3 regions of the Bradyrhizobium sp. DOA1 genome follow, and region 2 is predicted to be linked to each of the others. Evidence: predicted binding sites of a transcription regulator. Region 2 holds the regulator's gene; each other region holds the start of a gene.

What was found. Region 2 encodes PhoB, which activates phosphate uptake and scavenging genes when phosphate is short. Its sites were predicted from a motif close to TGTCATNNANCTGTCAT; they were not measured.
Region 1: a site for PhoB is predicted at 1,608-1,624, ahead of phnC (phosphonate ABC transporter ATP-binding protein). Genes of this name have one in related genera too.
Region 3: a site for PhoB is predicted at 2,257-2,273, ahead of phnF (phosphonate metabolism transcriptional regulator PhnF). Genes of this name have one in related genera too.

The regions. Positions count from the first base shown of each region.
Region 1 covers NZ_JXJM01000001.1:6,188,928-6,196,034, forward strand. Annotated here, with positions in the region: gene phnD (phosphonate ABC transporter substrate-binding protein) at 1-694, opposite strand, end outside; gene phnC (phosphonate ABC transporter ATP-binding protein) at 755-1,564, opposite strand; gene SE91_RS28600 (transferase hexapeptide repeat family protein) at 1,737-2,405, shown strand; gene SE91_RS28605 (alpha-D-ribose 1-methylphosphonate 5-triphosphate diphosphatase) at 2,402-3,595, shown strand; gene SE91_RS28610 (DUF1045 domain-containing protein) at 3,614-4,312, shown strand; gene SE91_RS28615 (hypothetical protein) at 4,322-4,909, opposite strand; gene SE91_RS28620 (selenium-binding protein SBP56-related protein) at 4,993-6,393, opposite strand; gene SE91_RS28625 (dihydrodipicolinate synthase family protein) at 6,729-7,107, opposite strand, start outside.
Region 2 covers NZ_JXJM01000001.1:7,232,481-7,239,587, forward strand. Annotated here, with positions in the region: gene SE91_RS33495 (Hsp33 family molecular chaperone) at 1-556, opposite strand, end outside; gene argF (ornithine carbamoyltransferase) at 835-1,758, opposite strand; gene SE91_RS33505 (aspartate aminotransferase family protein) at 1,758-2,966, opposite strand; gene SE91_RS33510 (GcrA family cell cycle regulator) at 3,436-3,948, shown strand; gene phoB (phosphate regulon transcriptional regulator PhoB) at 4,189-4,896, opposite strand; gene phoU (phosphate signaling complex protein PhoU) at 4,919-5,635, opposite strand; gene pstB (phosphate ABC transporter ATP-binding protein PstB) at 5,647-6,468, opposite strand; gene pstA (phosphate ABC transporter permease PstA) at 6,465-7,107, opposite strand, start outside.
Region 3 covers NZ_JXJM01000001.1:6,181,145-6,188,251, reverse strand. Annotated here, with positions in the region: gene phnE (phosphonate ABC transporter, permease protein PhnE) at 1-526, shown strand, start outside; gene phnE (phosphonate ABC transporter, permease protein PhnE) at 553-1,368, shown strand; gene phnF (phosphonate metabolism transcriptional regulator PhnF) at 1,494-2,222, opposite strand; gene phnG (phosphonate C-P lyase system protein PhnG) at 2,380-2,793, shown strand; gene phnH (phosphonate C-P lyase system protein PhnH) at 2,798-3,406, shown strand; gene SE91_RS28560 (carbon-phosphorus lyase complex subunit) at 3,411-4,514, shown strand; gene SE91_RS28555 (alpha-D-ribose 1-methylphosphonate 5-phosphate C-P-lyase PhnJ) at 4,511-5,401, shown strand; gene phnK (phosphonate C-P lyase system protein PhnK) at 5,394-6,185, shown strand; gene phnL (phosphonate C-P lyase system protein PhnL) at 6,208-6,906, shown strand; gene SE91_RS28540 (alpha-D-ribose 1-methylphosphonate 5-triphosphate diphosphatase) at 6,912-7,107, shown strand, end outside.

The DNA.
Region 1 (7,107 bases), 1.0 Mb from region 2:
TGCGGAAATCGTCCTTCTTCATCGGCGAGCCGTCGGCATTCTTCAGCATGCCCTTGGTCAGCATCTGCGCCAGCGTGGAATCGTTGTCGCTGGTCCACTGGTTGGCGGCGACGTCGACCGTGCCCTGCGCCAGGGCCAGCATCGCGTTCTCGTGGCTGCCGGTGAAGACGACCTTGCTGAAATAGGTGTCGGCGTCGTGGATGCCCAATTTGTCGAGCTCGAAGCGCGGCACGTTGTTGCCGGAGGTTGAGTTGGGGTCGACGAGGCCGAGGTTCTTGCCCTTGAGGTCGTCGATCTTCTTGTAGGCGCTGCCTGCCTTGACGAAGAACACCGAGTAATAGCCGGTCGAGCCGTCGGCGTTAATGTCGTTGGCGAAGGCGTCGGTCTTGACGCCGGTCAGGCGGGCGCGGGCGAACGAGGCCGAGCCGTAGCTCGCGATCTGGATGTTGCCGGCGCGCTGGCCTTCGATGACGGCGGCGTAGTCGTTGGCAATGCGCAGCGTGACCTTCACGCCCAGTTCCTTTGAGAGATAGCTGACGAACGGCGCCCAGCGCTCCGTCACGCCGGAGGCGTTCTCGGCCGGGACGACCGCGAAGGTCAGCTCGGGATATTTGGCCTTCCAGTCGCTTGCCGAGGCGGAGGCCGTGAAAGCGAGCGCAGCGGCGCCGGCGAGGACTAATCTACGAGTGAACATGGTACCCTCTTCATCATCAGTTGGGGTCGGTTGACGCAAAAACTTGCAACGCAACACGGCTCAGGCAGCCGCAGCCGTTCCGAGTGCCGGAACGCCCTCGGGCGCCGGGACAGGCGCGCCGCCCATGACGTCGGCGGCTTCGAGATCGTACAGCTCGCGCGCCACGCGGTCGGTCAGCGCGGACGGTGCGCCGTCGAACACCACGCGGCCCGCGGCCATGCCGATCAGGCGGTCGCAATAGCCGCGGGCGAGATCGAGCGAATGCAGGTTGCAGAGCACCGTGATGCCGAAATGCTTGTTGATGCGCAGCAGCGCATCCATCACGATCTTGGTGTTGCGCGGATCGAGCGAGGCGATCGGCTCGTCGGCGAGGATGATGTCGGGCTGCTGCACCAGGGCTCGGGCGATCGCGACGCGCTGCTGCTGACCGCCGGAGAGCTGGTCGGCGCGCTGTGCGGCGAGCGTCGCGATGTCGAACTGCTCCAGCGCGGACATCGCCAGCGCCTTGTCCTGCTCAGGCCAGATCTGCGAGAGCGAGCGCCAGGCCGGCATCGTGGCGAGGCGCCCCATCAGGACGTTGGTCAGGACATCGAGCCGGCCGACCAGGTTGAATTGCTGGAAGATCATCGCCGAACGCGCCCGCCACTGACGCAGCTCCTTGCCGCGCAGCGCGGTGACGTCGAGACCGTCGAACAGGATCTTGCCCTGTGTCGGGGTCACCAGGCGGTTGACGGCCCGGAGCAGCGTCGATTTGCCGGCACCGGAACGTCCGATCACACCGACGAAACCGCCGGGAGAGATTTGAAACGAAGCGTCGTCCACCGCGGCTTTTGCGCCGAAGCGGCACGTCAGACCTTCAACCACCAGCATGCAGGGCTCCAGAGTAGCTGGGGCCCACCGCTAACGCCGGCGCTTGACACTTGTGTGACATCAGCGTTGCGGTGCGGCGATCCTACACAGCTCATCCCCTGTCATCGCTACGTCATGATATCGTCATCAAACCGCTCGAAGAGGAACGCTCCGCCCACGCCTTGGATACGATATGGCCGCCAAAGCTCTTTCGATTCAGCCGACCATCGACCCTTCGGCCACACTGCACGAGACGAGGCTCGGCGCCTATACCGAGGTCGGCGCGCGCACCATCCTGCATGAAGTGGCGATGGGTGATTACTCCTATGTCGTCAACGATGCTCAGATCACCTACGCCACCATCGGAAAGTTCTGCTCGATCGCGGCGATGACGCGCATCAACCCCGGCAATCATCCGATGCACCGCGCGACGCAGGCGCATTTCACCTACCGATCCAGCGCCTATTTCGAGGGCGAGAGCGACGACGCCGAATTCTTCGCCTGGCGGCGCCAGCATCACGTCCATATCGGCCATGACGTCTGGATCGGCCATGGCGCGATCGTGCTGCCGGGCCGCAACATCGGCACCGGTGCGGTGATCGCGGCCGGCGCCATCGTCACCAAGGACGTACCGGCCTACACCATCGTCGCCGGCAATCCCGCCCGTATCGTGCGGCGGCGGTTCTCGGAGGAGATTTCCGGACGGCTCGCGAAGCTGGCCTGGTGGGACTGGGATCACGACAAATTGCGCAAAGCGCTGCCTGATTTCCGCAAGCTCGGGATTGAAGATTTCCTGGCGACATACGAAGCACAGGCGAGCTCCTTCCCCGGTTCTCCCAACAAACGAAGCGCGGTCGCGTGACAGAGATATTCCTTGAAGGCGGCCGGGCCCTGATCGGCGCCGAGCTCGTCGAAACCTCCCTCCTCGTGTCCGGAGCGGACATTGCAGAGATCGATGGCTCCCGCGGCCGTTCGCGGCTGGCGATCGATGCGCGCAACCTGCTCGTGCTCCCCGGCATCGTCGATCTGCATGGCGATGCCTTCGAGCGCCAGATGATGCCGCGCGCCGGCGTCCACTTTCCGATTGACGTCGCGCTCGCCGACAGTGACCGCCAGGCGATCAGCAACGGCATCACCACCGTGTTTCACGCCACGACCTGCTCGTGGGAACCGGGCCTGCGCAGCGCCGACAATGCGCGCGGCCTGATGGAGGCGATCGAGCGACAGCGCCCGCAATTCGCCGCCGACACCCGCTTCCACCTGCGCCACGAGACCTACAATCTCGACGCCGAAGCCGAGATCAGCCAGTGGCTCGCCGAAGGCCGCGTCGACCTGTTCGCCTTCAACGACCACATGGACGGCACCGTCGCCGACATGGCCAAGCCCCGCAAGCGCAACCGCATGGTCGAGCGCACCGGCCTTTCGAGCGAGGATTTCGACCGGCTCGTCGGGCGCGTGGTCGCGCGGGCTGGCGACGTGCCGGCCTCGGTAGCGCGACTGGCCGCGACGGCTCGCGCGACGGGGGTGCGGATGCTCTCGCACGACGATGCGACGCCGGCGATGCGTCAGGAGTTTCGCGAGCTCGGCGCATTGATCGCCGAGTTTCCGATCAATGAGAAGACGGCGCGAGCAGCCGCAAGCCACGGCGATGCCATCGTCTACGGCGCGCCGAACGTCGTGCGCGGCGGCAGCCACACCGGCTGGACCAAGGCGTCGGACATGATCGCCAAGGGTCTCTGCTCGGCGCTGGCGTCGGACTATTATTATCCTGCACAGCTGCTCGCCGCATTCCGCCTCGCCGCCGACGGCGTGCTGCCGCTGACGGAAGCGTGGGACTTGGTCTCCGCCGGCCCCGCGCGCGCGGCCGGCCTCACCGATCGCGGCGTGCTCGCCGAGGGACGCCGCGCCGACATCCTGCTCGTCGACGACAGCGTGGCGCTGCGACCGCGGCTCGTCGCGGTGATCTCGGGTGGCAAGCTCGTGCACCTCACCGATGCGACGCGGCTGCTCGCAGCGGTGGCAACGCCGCGCGAGGCTGTCGCCGCGGCCTAAATTGGCTATGCTGAGGTGATGACAGGTTTTCCCCGCTACGCGATCTATTTTGCCGCCGGCTCTGACAGCGCCCTCTCCCGCTTCGGAGCCGAGCTGCTCGGATATGATGCCTACACCGGCGACGAGCTGCCGTTTCCGCGTCAGGCACTGGATATCGCGCCGGATTGGCGCGACGTCACCGCCGACCCCCGCAAATACGGCTTCCACGCTACATTGAAAGCGCCAATGGCGCTCGCGCCTGGCCGGACCGAAGCCGAGCTCGCGGCCGCCTGCGCGGCCTTCGCCGGCACGCCGCGGCCGATCCCGACGATCCGGCCGATCGTCGATTCCATCAGCGGCTTCATCGCCGTCATTCCGGCCGAACCGCTCGATGCGCTGCAAGGGCTCGCCGCCGATTGCGTCCGCGCGTTCGATTCGTTCCGCGCCGCGCTCACGGCGGAGGACCGCGCGCGGCGCAAGCCCGATAAGCTGAGCGAACAGCAGCGCGACCATCTCGACCGCTGGGGCTATCCTTATGTGATGGAAGAATTCTGCTTCCACATGACGCTGACCGGGCGGCTGGACGCCGCGCGACGCGGGCCGATATTGGAAATGCTGCGGCGACGGTTTGCAGCGCTGGGGCTTGATGCACTTGAGATCGACCGGCTCGCGCTGTTCAAGCAGGACGATGCCAAGGCTCGCTTCCGCATCATCGGTGAGTGGGCGTTGACGCGGTAGACTTCGCCGTCAACTCGCAAGATTGAAGGCGAGCGCCAGCGCGCCGACCAGAATGAGGCTGGTCGCCCAGACGGCATCCAGATTGAACCAGCTTCGCGAGACGAATTTCAAACCCAGATAGCGGTAAACCAACCACGCCAGACATCCGCCGGCGCTGACCATGGCGACGACGTGCACCAGGGACACCAGCATCGTCATGGCGAGACTCGCCTTCATCAGCGCGCCCGCCGCCTGGTGGCCGGCATCCAGCTTGTAGGCCTGGCAGAGCCCGAGATAGATCGGCACGAGCATCAAGGCGGCGCCGTGGGCAATGGCGACGGCAAACGACCAGAGCGCCAATTGCGTCGGCGGAATCCGTGCCAGCGCGCGAGGATGCCTCCGGGCGAACAAACGATAGGCGCCGAAGCCGATGACGACAAGGCTTGCGACGAGCTGGATCGGGCGCTGCCACTCGGCCAGCACGAGCAGAAATGCGAATGGCAGCAGCACGAGAAGCGTTGCCAGGAGATGGCCGGCCGACAGGGCCCACAACGCGCGGAAGAGCGCGCGTGGACTCTTGTCCATGAGCCCGGCCGAAACGGCGAGCGGCCATCCCATCCCCGGATTGATGCCGTGGTAGAGACCGCTCGCAACAAGCGCCAGCCAGAGCCAGCCAATCGCCGGGCTCGCCTGCCCCCAATCTAGACCGACGGGTAGCAAAAGGAGTCCGTCGAACAATCGCCGCCCTCCAGCCTGATCTGGTGCGCACGATATCCGTCGGGGAAGCTCACGAAGTAATCCTTGTCGAGTTCGAGACCGCCGTTGCGACCGGCATTGGCCATGACCTCAACGCCCGGAACGCCGTCGGGATAGAACTGGTCGTCCCAGGTGGAATAGAGCGAGTTGGTCCAGTACACGCGCCGGCCGTCGCGGCTGACCTCGACCATCTGCGGCCCGGCCGCAAAGGCCTTGCCATTTGGATGCGGGGTGCGGCGCGCGATGCCGCCGATATGGACCGAGCCCGCGAGCTTCGGCTTTCTGGGATCGCTGACGTCGTACTGACGCATTTCACCCGTGCCCCAGCACGAGACATAGAGGAACCGGTCATCCATCGACAGGTCGATGTCGGTCACCAGCGGCGGCACCGCGCCAAAGCCCTGCAGCAGCGGCGGGAGCTTCTCCTTTGGCGCGGGCTCGGGCGGGATCGTCGCCGTCTTCTCGGCATGGAATTTTCCGCCTTCGCGCCACCACGTCCAGATCGACGCCTCGAGGTTGGTGGTGTCGACCACGACACCAACGAAGCCGTATTCGCGAACCGGGTCGTGCGCCGGTCGTACCTCCAGCGCCATTTGATGATTGGCGCCGAGGTCGATGGTCTGGACGTTGCGGCGGGCGCGAAGATCCCAGAAGTGGAGACGGTGGCCGTATTTGTTCGCGAGCAGATCCTCCGGGACGATCCCGTTTTCGAACTGCGGCGGCAACGCCCACTCGCTCGTCACCATGTAGTCGCGCGGCAGGTTCCACCAGAAGTCATAATGCAGCGTCTGCGGACCGCGGTCGATCTCCCATCGTCCAAGAACCTCAAACGTCTCGCAATCCATGATGAAAACGCCTGGAGGTCCGCTGGTGCCGTCCTTGCCGCCGCCGCCCAGCGTGCTGACGTAAATGCCGTCGGGCCCGCAATGGATCGTGTGCGGCCGCGAGTAGCCGGTCTTCTTGAAGACTTCATCGGGCTCGATGATCTTGTGAATCTTGGCTTGGGTCGGATCGGGCTTGGTGTCGATGATATAGATCCGCGACGAGCGCAGCCCGGGGATGATGAGATAGCGCCGCTCGACAAAGGCGTGGCCGGTGAGCGGCGACAGAGCGGAGGAGCAGGCATTCCAGCCGAAGTGATGAAACTCGTCGCCCTTGTTGGGCATCGTCACGGTGTGGACGATCTGGCTGTAGGTCGGCGATCCCGGCTTGACGTCGATGACCGCGAGAGCATCGGGCTTCGAGAAATCCGGGCTGAGCAGCAAAGTGTAGGCAAAGTTTTCCGCAGGTGCTTCCATCGCAAGCCTGGGCGATGCGTGGAAGGTGGGATCCGGCCTCATCGTCATGGCACTGCCTCCCTTTGTCGGTTCGGGCCAACCTGGCTCGAAATAACGGCATAATGAAGAGGTGTTGGGCGATGTCTTGAGACTGCTCCGCGGCTTGGTTGGCGAGCTTACGATACTTGATCGCCGGGCCGGGGGAAACTGGCTGAATCGCGCCGGCTCGACGCTTCAGCCCAAATCGGCGCCGTCGCCGTCTCGCTTGCCGGGACGACGTTGTGGAGGGAGATCGGCTCAACTAGTTCCGTCATTGCGAGCGAAGCGAAGCAATCCAGGCCTTCTCCTCCGAGACAGTCTGGATTGCTTCGTCGCTTCGCTCCTCGCAATGACGTTGGAGAGACCTACTTCCCCCACCGAAGCGCGAGCGCATCACGCTCCTTGGCCAGCTCCAGCAACCCTGCGCGGGTCGCCGGATGCAGCGGCTGCAGCGGGTGGCGCACCGCATCGGACTCGATCACGCCACCGGCCTGCATCATGACCTTGCAGGCGATCAGGCCGCATTGACGGTTCTCGTAATTGATCAGCGGCAGCCAGCGCTCATAGGCGGCCTTCGCTTCCTCGCGCTTGCCGGCAAAATAGGGATCGATGATCTGGCGGATGCCGTCGGGATAGCCGCCGCCGGTCATCGCGCCGGTGGCGCCCGCATCGAGATCGGCCAAGAGCGTGATCGCCTCCTCGCCGTCCCAGGGGCCTTCGATGTCCTTGCCGCCGGCCTCGATC
Region 2 (7,107 bases):
CGACCGCAAGGCGCACGCGCGTCGGGATCTGCTCGGAGCGCAGGAAATATTCGTGGGCGGCCTCTTCCAGGCCGCCGCCGTCGAGCGCGACCAGGCCTTGATAGCGGCTCATGTCGGGGCCCTGATCGATGGTCATGGCGAGATGGCCGCGGCCGAGCAGCGCGCCGGAGTTCAAGCCAGAATCCTTGGCCTCGCCGAGACGCGCGGCATCGTAGCGCGCGTAAGCGCGCAGGCGATCCGGGGCCATGTAATCGACGACCAGGAACGACACCGGACCGTCGGTCTGGGCCTGGAGGATGAAGCGCCCCTCGAATTTCAGCGCCGAGCCGAGCAGCGTCGTCAGCACGATGGCCTCGCCGAGCAGCTTGCCGACGGGCGCGGGATAATCGTGCTTGGTCAGGATGTCGTCGAGCGCCGGGCCAAGCCGCACCAGGCGGCCGCGCACGTCGAGCGCATCGACCTCGTAAGGCAGCACGGCGTCATCGATCGGAACCGCTGATGGTGCGCGAACCGGGCCTTCGGGCCCGGCTTTCATGTCAGGAGATTGGGAAACCATGGCGCTCTATCTGGGGTCTGAGATGGGGATTGGAAGGGGGTGCGATCCGGATGCAGAATGGATCACACGAAAGCACGACAAGATCAGTGTCGTCCCGGGACTCGCAAGGCGCGAGCCCGGGACCCATAGCCACATGATTACATCACAACGCGAGATGACAACCCCGAGTCCTCGCCAAACAACTTCCTGTGGCTATGGATCCCGGATCGGCGCGCCGCTGTGCGGCGCTTGTCCGGGACGACAGTGTGTGCAAGGCGGTCGCCGGGCTTCCACCGGTGCTACTTCACCGCGTCGAAGCACCAGGCCAGGATGCCCTTTTGCGCGTGCAGGCGGTTTTCGGCCTCGTCGAACACGACCGATTGCGGGCCGTCGATCACCTCGTCGGTGACCTCCTCGCCGCGATGGGCCGGCAGGCAGTGCATGAACAGCGCGTCGGGCTTGGCCAGCGACATCAGCTTGCCGTTGACCTGGTAGGGCTTCAGCACGTTGTGACGATGCTCGCCCTCCTTGTCGCCCATCGACACCCAGGTGTCGGTGACGACGCAGTCGGCGCCCTTCACCGCGGCTTCCGGATCGGTGCCGAGCACGATGGGCGCGTTGGTCGCCTTGATCCAGTCGCGCATCACCTTCTTGGGTGCGAGCTCCGGAGGCGTCGCAACATTGAGCTGGAATTTGAAGCGCTCGGCGGCGTGCGCCCAGGACGCCAGCACGTTGTTGTCGTCGCCGGTCCAGGCCACCGTCTTGCCCTCGATCGGGCCGCGATGCTCCTCGTAGGTCATGAGGTCGGCCATCACCTGGCAGGGATGCGAACGGCGCGTCAGGCCGTTGATGACGGGCACGGTCGCATAGGCGGCAAGCTCCAGCAGCGCCTCGTGATTGAGGATGCGGATCATGATGGCGTCGACATAGCGCGACAGCACGCGCGCGGTGTCGGCGATGGTCTCGCCGCGGCCGAGCTGCATCTCGGCGCCGGTGAGCATGATGGGCTCACCGCCGAGCTGGCGCATGGCCACGTCGAACGACACCCGCGTCCGCGTCGAAGGACGCTCGAAGATCATCGCCAGCGTCTTGCCTTCGAGCGGCCTGACCGGCTGATGCGCCTTCTGCTTCGCCTTCATGGCGGAGGATGCGGCGAGCATGCGCTTGAGCTCCGACAACGGGAGCTCGTTGATGTCGAGGAAGTGTCTCGGCGACTTGCTCATCAGCTTGCCGCCCGCTTGGTCTGACTGGACGAGATCGCAGCGCAAGCACGCTCGAGCCGCCCGACGCTGTCCTCGATCTCGGCTTCGGTGACGATCAGAGGCGGCAGGAAGCGCACGACATTGTCGCCGGCACCGACCGTGAGCAGCTTTTCGTTGCGCAAGGCGGCAACGAGATCAGCCGAAGGCACCACCGCCTTGATGCCGATCAGCAGACCTTCGCCACGGACTTCGCTGACGATATCGGGGTGGCGGTCGATCACGGAGGCGAGCTTCTGCTTGAGCAGCAGCGACATCTTCTGCACGTGATCGAAGAAGCCGGGCTTGAGCATGACGTCGAGCACGGCGTTCGCAGCGGAGATCGCGAGCGGATTGCCGCCGAACGTCGAGCCGTGTGAGCCGGGCCCCATTCCGGCAGCCGCCTCCGCCGTGGCGAGCACCGCGCCGATCGGGAAGCCGCCACCGAGCGCCTTGGCGAGCGACATCACGTCGGGCGTGACGCCGGTGCGCCGGTGCGCGAAGAGATCGCCGGTACGCCCCATGCCGGTCTGCACCTCGTCGAAAGCGAGCAGAAGACCCTTCTCGTCGCAGAGCTGGCGCAGCGCCTTGAGGAAGGCGGGCGTCGACGAACGCACGCCGCCCTCGCCCTGGATCGGCTCAATCAGGATGCCAGCGGTCTGCGGGCCGATCGCCTTCTTCACGGCCTCGATGTCGCCATGCGGGACCTGGTCGAAACCGTCCATCGGCGGACCAAAACCTTCGAGGTATTTTGCAGATCCGGTCGCGGCCAGCGTCGCCAGCGTGCGGCCATGGAAGGCGCCTTCGAAGGTGATGATGCGATAGCGTTCCGGATGGCCCTTGGAGAAGTGATGGTGGCGGACCAGCTTGATCACACCCTCCAGCGCCTCGGCGCCGGAATTGCAGAAGAACACGAAGTCCGCAAAGCTCTCGTTGCACAGGCGCACGGCGAGCTTCTCGCCATCCGGGCTCTGGAACAGGTTCGACATGTGCCAGAGCTTCGTCGACTGCTCCTGCAAGGCCTTGACCAGCGCCGGATGGCAATGGCCGAGCGCGTTCACCGCAACACCCGAGGTGAAATCGAGATAGCGATCGCCATTGGTCGCGATCAGCCAGCAGCCTTCGCCGCGCTCGAAACCAAGGTCGGCCCTGGCGAAAACGGGAAGCAGATGCGGCGCGGCGCTGTTGGTCATGACCATCACTTGGATGTTGCATTTGAATGTTGAGACCTGCCTGGCATGCCTTGCGCAGCGCACCATTGACCGGTCCGGAAAACGAAACGTGCCGCCTTTTAAGGGCGGCACGCGGCACTATCTTATGCCTGGCAAGACGGGTGTCAATGCCGCCCGGAAAGCCTCGCGAAACGCTGATTCCGTAGTCTTGCGGTGCCGATTTTGCGGGGTTTTCACCACGGAACATGTGGAAGCGAGTCGGCGGACTCTTGCGCGGGAGTCACGCCATATTGTAGCGTTTGGACTGTCAGATACGACATCTCGTGCAGCGGTTCTGATCCCAAGAGTCCTCATGTACCGGCGTAAACGTTCGGGCGCTCGTTGCGCGCCCGGCGAGCCTTAAGGGATTCTGGCGGCACGGGTTTTTTCAAGGCTTAGGCATTCGCTGCGAGGCCCCAGGATGGCGGCGCGCAGCGAGGGAAAGGGTGCAATGACGGTTTTGACCTGGTCCGATGATCGCGTCGAGCAGCTGAAAAAGCTCTGGGAGGCCGGACTTTCGGCCAGCCAGATCGCGGCTGAGCTCGGCAATGTGACCCGCAATGCCGTGATCGGCAAAGTGCACAGGCTCGGCCTGTCCGGCCGCGCCAAGAGTCCGTCTTCGGCCGCTCCGCGGCCGCGCAAGGCACGCCCGGCGCAGCACATGATGCGGGTGACCCGTCCGATCTCGCGCGGCAACACCGCGCTGGCGCAGGCCTTCGAGGTCGAGGTCGAGGCAGAGCCCGTCACCTACGACAACGTGGTGCCGATGAGCCAGCGGCTGTCGCTGCTGGAATTGAACGAGGCGACCTGCCACTGGCCGGTCGGCGATCCCTCGAGCCCGGATTTCTTCTTCTGCGGCGGCAAGGCGCTCTCCGGCCTGCCCTACTGCGCCCAGCACTCGCGCGTCGCCTATCAGCCCGCAGCGGATCGCCGGCGCGCGCCGGCCAAGCCGAGCACGCGGTGAGCGGGGTTTAACTGACTGCAAGGACAGCAGCCGTCGCGCGATGACGGCTCCAATTGCTCGGTGTCACCCCCGCGAACGCGGGGATCCATAACCCAAGGGCGCAATTGTTGCGCGAGATGGTCACACCGAGTCGTCGTCAAACCACGTCTTGTGGTTATGGGTCCCGGGTTCGCGCTGCGCGCGCCCCGGGACGACAGCTGAGATTGTAGCCACAGCTGCCAGCGAACAAACTCAAAAACCTTACGTCTGCTCCGCCTTCGCAAACCGATCGTCGAGCGCATAGCCGGCACCGCGGACCGTGCGGATCGGGTCCTGCTCGCGGCCGAGATTGAGCAGCTTGCGCAGGCGGCCGATATGGACGTCGACGGTGCGTTCGTCGATGTAGATGTCGCGGCCCCAGACGCTGTCGAGCAGTTGCTCGCGCGAGAACACGCGGCCCGGATGCTCCAGGAAGAACTCCAGAAGGCGATACTCGGTCGGGCCGAGATCGATCGGCCGGCCCGAGCGCGCGACGCGGCGCTTGTCGCGGTCGAGCTCGATGTCGCCATAGGCCAGCACAGTGGCGAGCCGCTCCGGGCTTGCCCGCCGCAGAAGGCCCTTCACCCGCGCCAGCAGCTCCGGCACCGAGAACGGCTTGACGATGTAGTCGTCGGCGCCGGTCGCAAGACCCCGCACCCGCTCGCTCTCCTCGCCGCGCGCGGTGAGCATGATGATCGGCAGCTGCTTGGTCTCGGGACGGGTGCGCAGACGCCGGCACAGCTCGATGCCTGACAGCCCCGGCAGCATCCAGTCGAGCACGATCAGATCGGGGATGTGTTCCTTGAGGCGGGTGTCGGCGTCGTCGCCGCGCATCACCGTCTCCACGTCATAGCCGTCGCCTTCGAGGTTGTAGCGCAGAAGCTCGGTGAGAGCTTCTTCGTCTTCAACCACCATAATGCGTGCGCCCATGTGGTCGTCGCTCCTTAAGTCGTCAGGTATTCGGGACCGTCGTGGCGAAGGTCGTCATGTCGCCCTTCGGCCGCTTGTCGGTCATCGCCTGACCCTCGATCATGTAGAACACGGTCTCGGCGATGTTGGTGGCGTGGTCGCCGATCCGCTCGATGTTCTTGGCGCAGAACATCAGGTGGATGCAGAACGAGATGTTGCGCGGATCCTCCATCATATAAGTGAGGAGCTCGCGGAACAGCGAGGTGCAGATGGCGTCGACCTCCTCGTCGCCCTTCCACACCGCCATCGCCGCCGGCAGATCATGCGCGGCATAAGCGTCCAGCACCGACTTGACCTGCTGCTGCACGAGGTCGGTCATGTGCTCGAGGCCGCGAAACAGCTTCAGCGGATGGAAGTCCGCATCCAGCGCGGCGACGCGTTTGCCCATGTTCTTGGCGAGGTCGCCGATGCGCTCCAGATCGGTCGCGACGCGCATGGCGCCGACGATCTCGCGCAGGTCGACCGCCATCGGCTGGCGGCGGGCGATGGTGAGCACGGCGCGCTCCTCGATGCGCTTCTGCAGCGCGTCGAGCTCGGCGTCGATGGTGACGACGCGCTGGCCGAGTGCGACGTCGCGGCGGATCAGCGCGTCGACGGAGTCGACGATCATGCGCTCGGCGATGCCCCCCATCTCGGCGACCAGGCGGGTGAGCTCCTGGAGGTCGGTGTCGAAGGCCTTTGCGGTATGTTCAGAACCCATGTCCCGTCTCCTCAGCCGAACCGGCCGGTGATGTAATCCTGCGTGCGCCGGTCGCTCGGCGACGTGAAGATCTTGCTGGTGTCGTCGAACTCGATCAGCTCGCCGAGATACATGAAGGCGGTCTTGTCGGAGACACGGGCCGCCTGCTGCATGTTATGGGTGACGATCGCGATCGTGTAATTTTCGGACAGTTCCTGGATCAGCTCCTCGACCTTGGCGGTCGAGATCGGATCGAGCGCCGAGCAGGGCTCGTCGAACAGGATCACCTCGGGCCGCACCGCGACGGTGCGCGCGATGCAGAGACGCTGCTGCTGGCCGCCGGAGAGCGACAGGCCGGAGGCGTTGAGCTTGTCCTTGACCTCGTTCCACAACGCGCCGCCGCGCAGCGCCTTCTCGACCCGATCATCCATCTCGGATTTCGAGATCTTCTCGTAGAGGCGGATGCCGAAGGCGATGTTCTCGTAGATCGTCATCGGGAACGGCGTCGGCTTCTGGAACACCATGCCGACGCGGGCGCGCAGCAGGTTGAGGTCGAGCTTGGGATCGAGGATGTTGGTCTGATCCAGCAACAGCTGGCCGGTGGCACGCTGGCCCGGATAGAGATCGTACATCCGGTTGAAGATGCGCAGCAGGGTCGACTTGCCGCAGCCCGACGGGCCGATGAACGCCGTGACGCGGTTGGTGCCGAGCGCCAGATTGATGTTCTTCAGCGCGTGGTGCTCACCGTAATAGAAGTTCAGGTTGCGCGCGGTGACCTTGGCGGGCGCCTCGGGCAACGGCTGCGAGCCGGGGTGAACGGTCGGCGCACTGACGGAAACAGACATTTCGCTCATTTTGCAGTCCTCTCGGCGCCAAGGATGCGCGCGCCAATGTTCAGGGCAAGCACAGTCAGAGTGATGAGCAGCGCGCCGCTCCAGGCGAGTTGCTTCCAATATTCGTAGGGGCTCTGCACGAAGTTGTTGATGGTCACCGGCAGGTTGGCCATCGTCTTGTTCAGGCCGAGGCTGAAGAACTGGTTCGACAGCGCCGTGAACAGCAGCGGCGCGGTCTCGCCCGCGACGCGGGCAGTCGCCAGCAGCACGCCGGTGATGAGGCCGGAGCGCGCGGCCCGATAGGCGATGCGCTTGATCACCAGCGACCGCGGCAGACCGAGCGCGGAGGCCGCCTCGCGCAGCGGGTTCGGCACCAGCAGCAGCATGTCTTCGGTGGTGCGCACCACGACCGGGATCACGATGACGGCGAGCGCCAGCGCGCCGGCGATGGCCGAGAAGCCCCGCATCGGCACCACCACCGCGCCGTAGATGAACAGGCCGATGATGATCGAGGGCGCCGACAGGAGAATGTCGTTGATGAAGCGGATCACCGAGGTCAGCTTGTCGTTGCGGCCGTACTCGGCGAGATAGGTGCCGGCGAACAGGCCGAGCGGCGCGCCGATGCCGACGCCGATCACGGTCATGATGAGCGAGCCGACG
Region 3 (7,107 bases), 1.1 Mb from region 2:
CTTCGCGGCCGAGAACACCTCGCCGGCGCCCTGGCTGCGCTTCGTAGTGCGGCGTCTGCTCGAATTCGCCCGCACCGTTCCCGGCATCGTGTTCGCGCTCGTCTTCGTCATCGCCTTCGGGCTCGGTCCGATGGCCGGCGTGCTCGCGATCGCCATCCACTCCACCGGTGCGCTCGGCAAGCTGTTCTCCGAGATCGTCGAGAATGCCGACATGAAGCCGGTCGAGGGCATCCGCTCCACCGGCGCGAGCTGGCTCGCCTGCATGCGCTTCGCCGTGGTGCCGCAGGTGACCGCGGGCTATGCCAGCTATGCGCTGCTGCGCTTCGAGATCAACGTCCGCGAGGCCTCGGTGATGGGCTTCGTCGGTGCCGGCGGCATCGGCCAGGAGCTCGTCGTCGCCATCCGCAAATTCTACTACTCCGACGTCAGCGCGATCCTGCTCACCATCATCGTCACGGTCTTCGTCATCGACATCACCACCGGCTGGCTGCGCGGCCGCCTGTTCGGCAAGGAGGCGCGGGCGTGACGAAGCAGGAGGTCGACACGCGAGAGATGCGTGCGCGCTACCCTGATGTGTTCGACCGGCCCGCCTCGGCGCGGCTGGCGATGCCGGCGATGATCGTGGCGGCGTTCGCGATCCTCGTCTATGGCCTGGTCGATCTCGACTTCTCGCCGTCACGCTTCGTCGCCGGCCTCAGCCAGCTCGGCTGGATCGGCCTGATGATGATCCCGCCGGATCCCGGCTCCTCGCTGCCGGTCTACCTGAAGGCGCTGGGCGAGACGCTGTCGATCGCGCTGCTCGGCACCACGCTCGCCGCCATCTTCGCGCTCCCCGTCAGTCTGCTCGCCGCGCGTAACGTGGTGGCGTCGAAAATCCTGCGTTTCCCCGTCCGCCGTGTCCTCGATTCGATCCGCGGCGTCGACACGCTGATCTGGGCGCTGGTCTGGATCAACGTGGTCGGGCTCGGCCCGTTCGCCGGCGTGCTCGCCATTGCGGTCGCGGATTTCGGCGCATTCGGCAAGCTGTTCTCGGAGGCGATCGAAGGCGCCGACCAGAAGCAGGTCGAAGGCATCCGGGCCTCCGGCGGCAGCGCACTGCACGAGATCCGCTTCGGCCTGTTGCCGCAGGTTCTGCCGGTGATCGCAGGCCAGGTGCTCTATTTCATCGAATCCAACACCCGCTCGGCCACCATCATCGGCATCGTCGGCGCGGGCGGCATCGGCCTCCAGCTCGCCGAGCAGATCCGCGTGCTCGAATGGCAGAAGGTGTCGTTCCTGATCCTGATGATTCTGGTCGCGGTCGCCGCGATCGATTTCATCTCGAGCAAGCTGCGCTTCGCGATCATCGGAAAGCGCGCGGTGGCGTGATCGACGGTGCCGTAGGGTGGGCAAAGCGCAGCGTGCCCACCGCTTTTGCGATCGAGAATGATCGTGGGCACGGCGCTGTCGCGCCTTTGCCCACCCTACGGCTCCCGTGTCGTGGATAGAATCCCCTACGACTCCACCAGAAACTCCACCCGCTCCGCCGCGAAGCGCGAATGCTTGGTCACCAGCGGCTTGCCGTCGAGATCGTGGTCGGTCGCATCGACCACCAGGATCGGACGGCCCAGCGCGAGATCCAGCCGTGCGGCGTCGGTCGCGTCGACGATGCCGGCCGTGATCCGCGTCGCGCCGCGGCGGTAGTCGCGAATGCCGAAGTGCTCCAGCAGCTTGGTCATGGAGCGCCTCGCCGCAAACACCGTGCCGGCGTCCGGAAACCGCTCCGCTGACAGCCATGTGGTGGAGACGCAGATCGGCGTGCGGTCGGCGAGGCGGATCGCCTCGATCCGCACCAGCGGCGCGCCGGTCTTCAATCCGAGTTCCCGCGCGAGTTCGCGGGTGGCGACGTCGCCGGTCGTCTCGATCAGCCGGCCATGCGGCTCGCGTCCCTCGGCGCCGACGATCTCGGAAAAGCGCGTGCGCGAGCGCAGCGGATAGGCGAGCTTCTGCGCCTCGACATAGGTCCCGCTGCCGCGTTCGGCCCGCACCAGGCCGCGCTCGGCAAGCGCCGCCAGCGCGCGCCGCACTGTGTGGCGGTTCACGCGATAGGTTTCCGCGATCTCCACTTCGCCCGGCAGCTTGTCGCCGGCGGCAAAGCGGCCATCGGCGATGCCGCGCTCGATGCCGTCGGCAACGAGGCGCCACAACGCAACGCCCGACGATGCAGTGTCTTGCATGCTCATATCGCTGGTCAGCCTAGCCCGAAAATCACGGCTTTGTCACGAAACAGTCATGGCGCTCCCGTATGAAGTTGTCTAGTATCATAGACAACTTCATGGCGGCAAGATCGGTGAGGCGGTGACCCAGCACAACAACCAGCAAGCCCAGCGCAAGGCCGCGATGGCCGTGCTGGCGCACGCGGAGGCGGGCGAGATCGCCGCCCGCCTCCGCAACTTGGCCCTGCCGGAGCATCAGGATCTGCGCGCACCGGAAAACGGTCTCGTCATGCTGCGCGGCCGAATCGGCGGCGACGGTGCGCCGTTCAACCTCGGCGAAGCCACCGTGTCGCGCGCTGCGGTGCGGCTCGCCAGCGGCGAGGTCGGCTTCGGCTACACGCTCGGCCGCGACGGTGAAAAGGCGCGGCTGATCGCGCTGTGCGATGCGCTGGTGCAATCCGGTGATTTCGGCTCGGCTGTCGAGCGCGCCGTTATCGCCCCGTTGCGCGAGCAGCTTATGATTCGCCGCGAACAGGCCGCGGCCGAGACCGCCGCGACGAAGGTTGATTTCTACACCATGGTGCGCGGTGAGGGCTGAGATCATGACCACGATTGCGGAACTGCCGCCAGGTTTCGCCGACAAGGTGTTGTCGGCGCAGTCGACCTTTCGTTCGGTGATGGACGCGATGGCGCGGCCGGGTTCGGTCCAGCGCATCGTGCCGATGGCGGGAGCGCCCGCGGCGATGATGCGCGGTACGGCCGCGATCGCGCTGACGCTGTTCGATCACGACACGCCGCTCTGGCTCGATGCGCGCATGGCGGAAAGCTCCGACGTTGTGAAATGGCTCAAGTTCCACACCGGTGCGCCGGTGGTGCATGACACCTCGATCGCGAGCTTCGCCTTGATGAGTGACGGCGCGGCGCTGCCCCCGCTCGAGCGTTTCGCGCTCGGCACCAGCGAATATCCCGATCGCTCGACCACCTTGATCCTGCAGGTTGACGGTCTGGATTCCGGCCGCAGCTTCGAGCTGCGTGGCCCTGGCATCGACGGTGTTGCGACGTTGCAGGCGTCGATCAAGCCGTTCGATCTGTTCGAGCGCCTGAGCATGAACGAGGCGCTGTTTCCACGCGGCATCGACGTGGTGCTGGTCGCCGATGATGCCGTGGTCGCGATCCCCCGCACCACGCGCGTCGTGAGCAAGGGAAGCTGAAAGCATGTATGTCGCAGTCAAAGGCGGCGAACGCGCCATCGAGAACGCCCATCGCCTGCTTGCAAACGCCCGGCGGGGAGACCCCAGTGTTCCCGAAGTCACGCTTGACCAAATCTCGGAGCAGCTTGGCCTTGCCGTCGACCGCGTCATGAGCGAAGGCTCGCTCTATGACCGCGAGCTCGGCGCTCTCGCCATCAAGCAGGCGCGCGGCGATCTGATCGAGGCGATCTTTCTGGTCCGCGCGTTCCGCGCCACGCTGCCGCGCTTCGGCGCCAGCGAGCCGGTCGACACCGGCGCGATGCGGGTGCAGCGGCGGGTGTCCTCGACATTCAAGGATATCCCCGGCGGCCAGATCCTCGGGCCGACCTTCGACTATACCCATCGCCTGCTCGATCCCTCGCTCGCCGAAGGCTTCGTGCCGGAGGCGCCGGCGACGGCCGAAGCCTCCACCGCGGCGACGCCGCGCGTGACGGATATACTCGGTCGCGACGGGCTGATCGAATCCTCGCCGCAGGCCGAGGAGGGCTCCAGCGTCGGCGATCTCACCCGCGAGCCGCTCAACTTTCCGGCGGATCGCGACCTGCGCCTGCAAAATCTGGCGCGCGGCGACGAAGGATTTCTGCTGGCGATGGGCTATTCCACCCAGCGCGGCTATGGCCGCAACCATCCCTTCGCCGGTGAGATCCGGTTCGGCGAGGTCGAGGTCGAATTCTTCGCCGAAGACGTCGGCTTCGCCGTGCCGCTTGGCTCAATCGAGCTGACCGAGTGCCAGATGGTCAACCAGTTCAAGGGCTCGGTGACGGAAGCGCCGTGCTTCACCCGCGGCTATGGCCTCGCCTTCGGCCAGAGCGAGCGCAAGACCATGTCGATGGCGCTGGTCGACCGCGCGCTGCGTGCCCGCGAGCTCGGTGAAGAGGCACTCGCCCCGGCGCAAGACGAAGAATTCGTGATGTCGCATTCGGACAACGTGCAGGCGACCGGCTTCGTCGAGCATCTCAAGCTGCCGCACTATGTCGACTTCCAGTCTGAGCTCGGCCTGCTTCGCAAGTTGCGGAAGGAATTTGCCGAAGCCAATGCGCCCGATGCCATGAAGGAGGCCGCGGAATGAACGCGCCTGCCTATAATTTCGCCTATCTCGACGAGCAGACCAAGCGGATGATCCGCCGCGCGATCCTGAAAGCGATCGCGATCCCCGGCTATCAGGTGCCATTCGCCAGCCGCGAAATGCCGATGCCCTATGGCTGGGGCACCGGTGGCGTGCAGGTCACGGCCGCGATCCTCGGTCCTGACGATGTGCTGAAAGTGATCGACCAGGGCTCCGACGACACGACCAACGCGATCTCGATCCGCAAGTTCTTTGCCAAGACTGCGGGCGTTGCCACGACCACGGCGACGAATGATGCGACCGTGATCCAGACCCGCCACCGCATTCCCGAGGCGGAGCTGAACGCGAATCAGGTGTTGGTCTATCAGGTGCCGATCCCCGAGCCCTTGCGCTTTCTCGAGCCGCGCGAGACCGAGACGCGGCGCATGCATGCGCTGGCCGAATACGGGCTGATGCATGTGAAGCTCTATGAGGATATCGCGCGGTTCGGTCATATCGCGACCGCCTATGCCTATCCTGTCAAGGTGAACGCACGTTACGTGATGGACCCGTCGCCGACGCCGAAATTCGACAATCCCAAGATGGACAATTGCGCGGCGCTGCAGCTGTTCGGCGCCGGCCGCGAGAAGCGCATCTATGCGATCCCGCCTTACACGCAGGTGGTGTCGCTCGATTTCGAGGACCACCCGTTCGAGCCCTACCGCTTCAACGCGCCTTGCGCGCTGTGCGCGGCGGAGAACTCCTATCTCGACGAGATCGTCACCGACGACAAGGGCGGCCGCATGTTCGTGTGCTCCGACACTGATTATTGCGAGGGCCGCCAGGCCGCCGGCCATCACGGCAGCCTCAGCGCCGCGCCGTACAAGGAGAAGGCGGGCTCCCATGGTTGATGCGCTTGAGAATGATCAGCCGCTTCTGATCGCGGACAAGCTCAGCAAGTCGTTCGGACGCATCGCAGCCTGTCGCGACGTGTCGTTCTCGCTCTATCCCGGCGAGGTGCTCGCGATCGTCGGCGAGTCCGGCTCGGGTAAGTCGACGCTGCTGCAAATGCTGTCGGGCCAGCTCGCCCCGAGCGCAGGTCACGTCTCCTACCGGATGCGCGATGGCATCACCCGCGATCTCACGACGCTGGGCGAGGCCGAGCGGCGCTTCCTGTTCCGCACCGATTGGGGCTATGTGCACCAGGATCCTGCACAGGGCCTGCGCATGGCGGTCTCCGCCGGCGCCAATGTCGGCGAGCGGCTGATGGCCGTGGGGTGGAACCACTACGGCCGCATCCGCGACACCGCGTCGGACTGGCTAACCCGCGTCGAGATCGACGTCGCGCGCATCGACGATGCGCCGCGGACATATTCCGGCGGCATGCGCCAGCGCCTCCAGATCGCGCGTAATCTCGTCACGGAGCCACGGTTGGTGTTCATGGACGAGCCGACGGGCGGGCTCGATGTCTCGGTTCAGGCCCGCCTGCTCGACCTCCTGCGCGGCCTGGTCGCGGAGCTGCACCTCGCCGTCATCATCGTCACGCACGACCTCGCGGTCGCGCGTCTGTTGTCGCACCGTGTGATGGTGATGAAGGGCGGCCGCGTCATCGAGACCGGCCTCACCGATCAGGTGCTCGACGATCCTCGCGAGCCCTATACCCAGCTCCTCGTCTCCTCGATCCTGCCGCCATGAACTTTCCCAGATGAGTGTTCCGATGACTGCCATGATCGACGTCACTGATGCCCGAAAGACCTTCACGATGCACCTGCAGGGTGGCATCGAGCTGCCCGTCGTCAGCGGCGTGACCTTTCACGTCAATCCAGGTGAATGCGTCGTTCTGTCGGGCCCTTCGGGCGCCGGCAAATCGTCGATCCTGAAGATGATCTTCGGCAATTACCGCTGTGACTCGGGGCGCATCGGCATCCGCCATCGCGGCGCGGTGATCGACCTCGCCAGTGCCGAGCCGCGGCAGGTGCTCAACGTCCGCCGCTCTACCATCGGCTATGTCAGCCAGTTCTTGCGCGCCGTGCCGCGGGTAGCCACGATCGACGTCGTGGCCGAGCCCTTGATCGTGAATGGCATGTCGCGGGCCGATGCGCAGGCCCGCGCCGGCAACCTGCTTCATCGTCTCAACATCCCCGAGCGCCTCTGGCAACTGCCGCCCGCGACCTTCTCGGGCGGCGAGCAGCAGCGCGTCAACATCGCGCGCGGCTTCATCTCGGACCTGCCGATCCTGCTGCTGGACGAGCCGACCGCTTCGCTCGACGCCGCCAACCGCGCCGTCGTGGTCGAGCTGGTCGCCGAAAAGAAACGTCAGGGTGTCGCCATGGTTGCCATTGTCCATGACGACGAAATCCGTCATCTGATTGCGGACCGCATCGTCGACGTCACCAGCTTCGCCGCCGCGGCCTGAGGAAAATGGACATGAACGCCAAGGACATTGTCATCGCAAATGCCAGGGTCGTGCTCGCCGACCGGGTGATCGAGCAGGGCTGGCTCGCGCTCGTCGGTGGCCGCATCGCCGAGATCGGCGAGGGTAGGGCGCCCGCCGGCGCCGAGGATGCCGGCGGCGATCTGGTCATGCCGGGCCTGATCGAGCTCCACACCGATCATC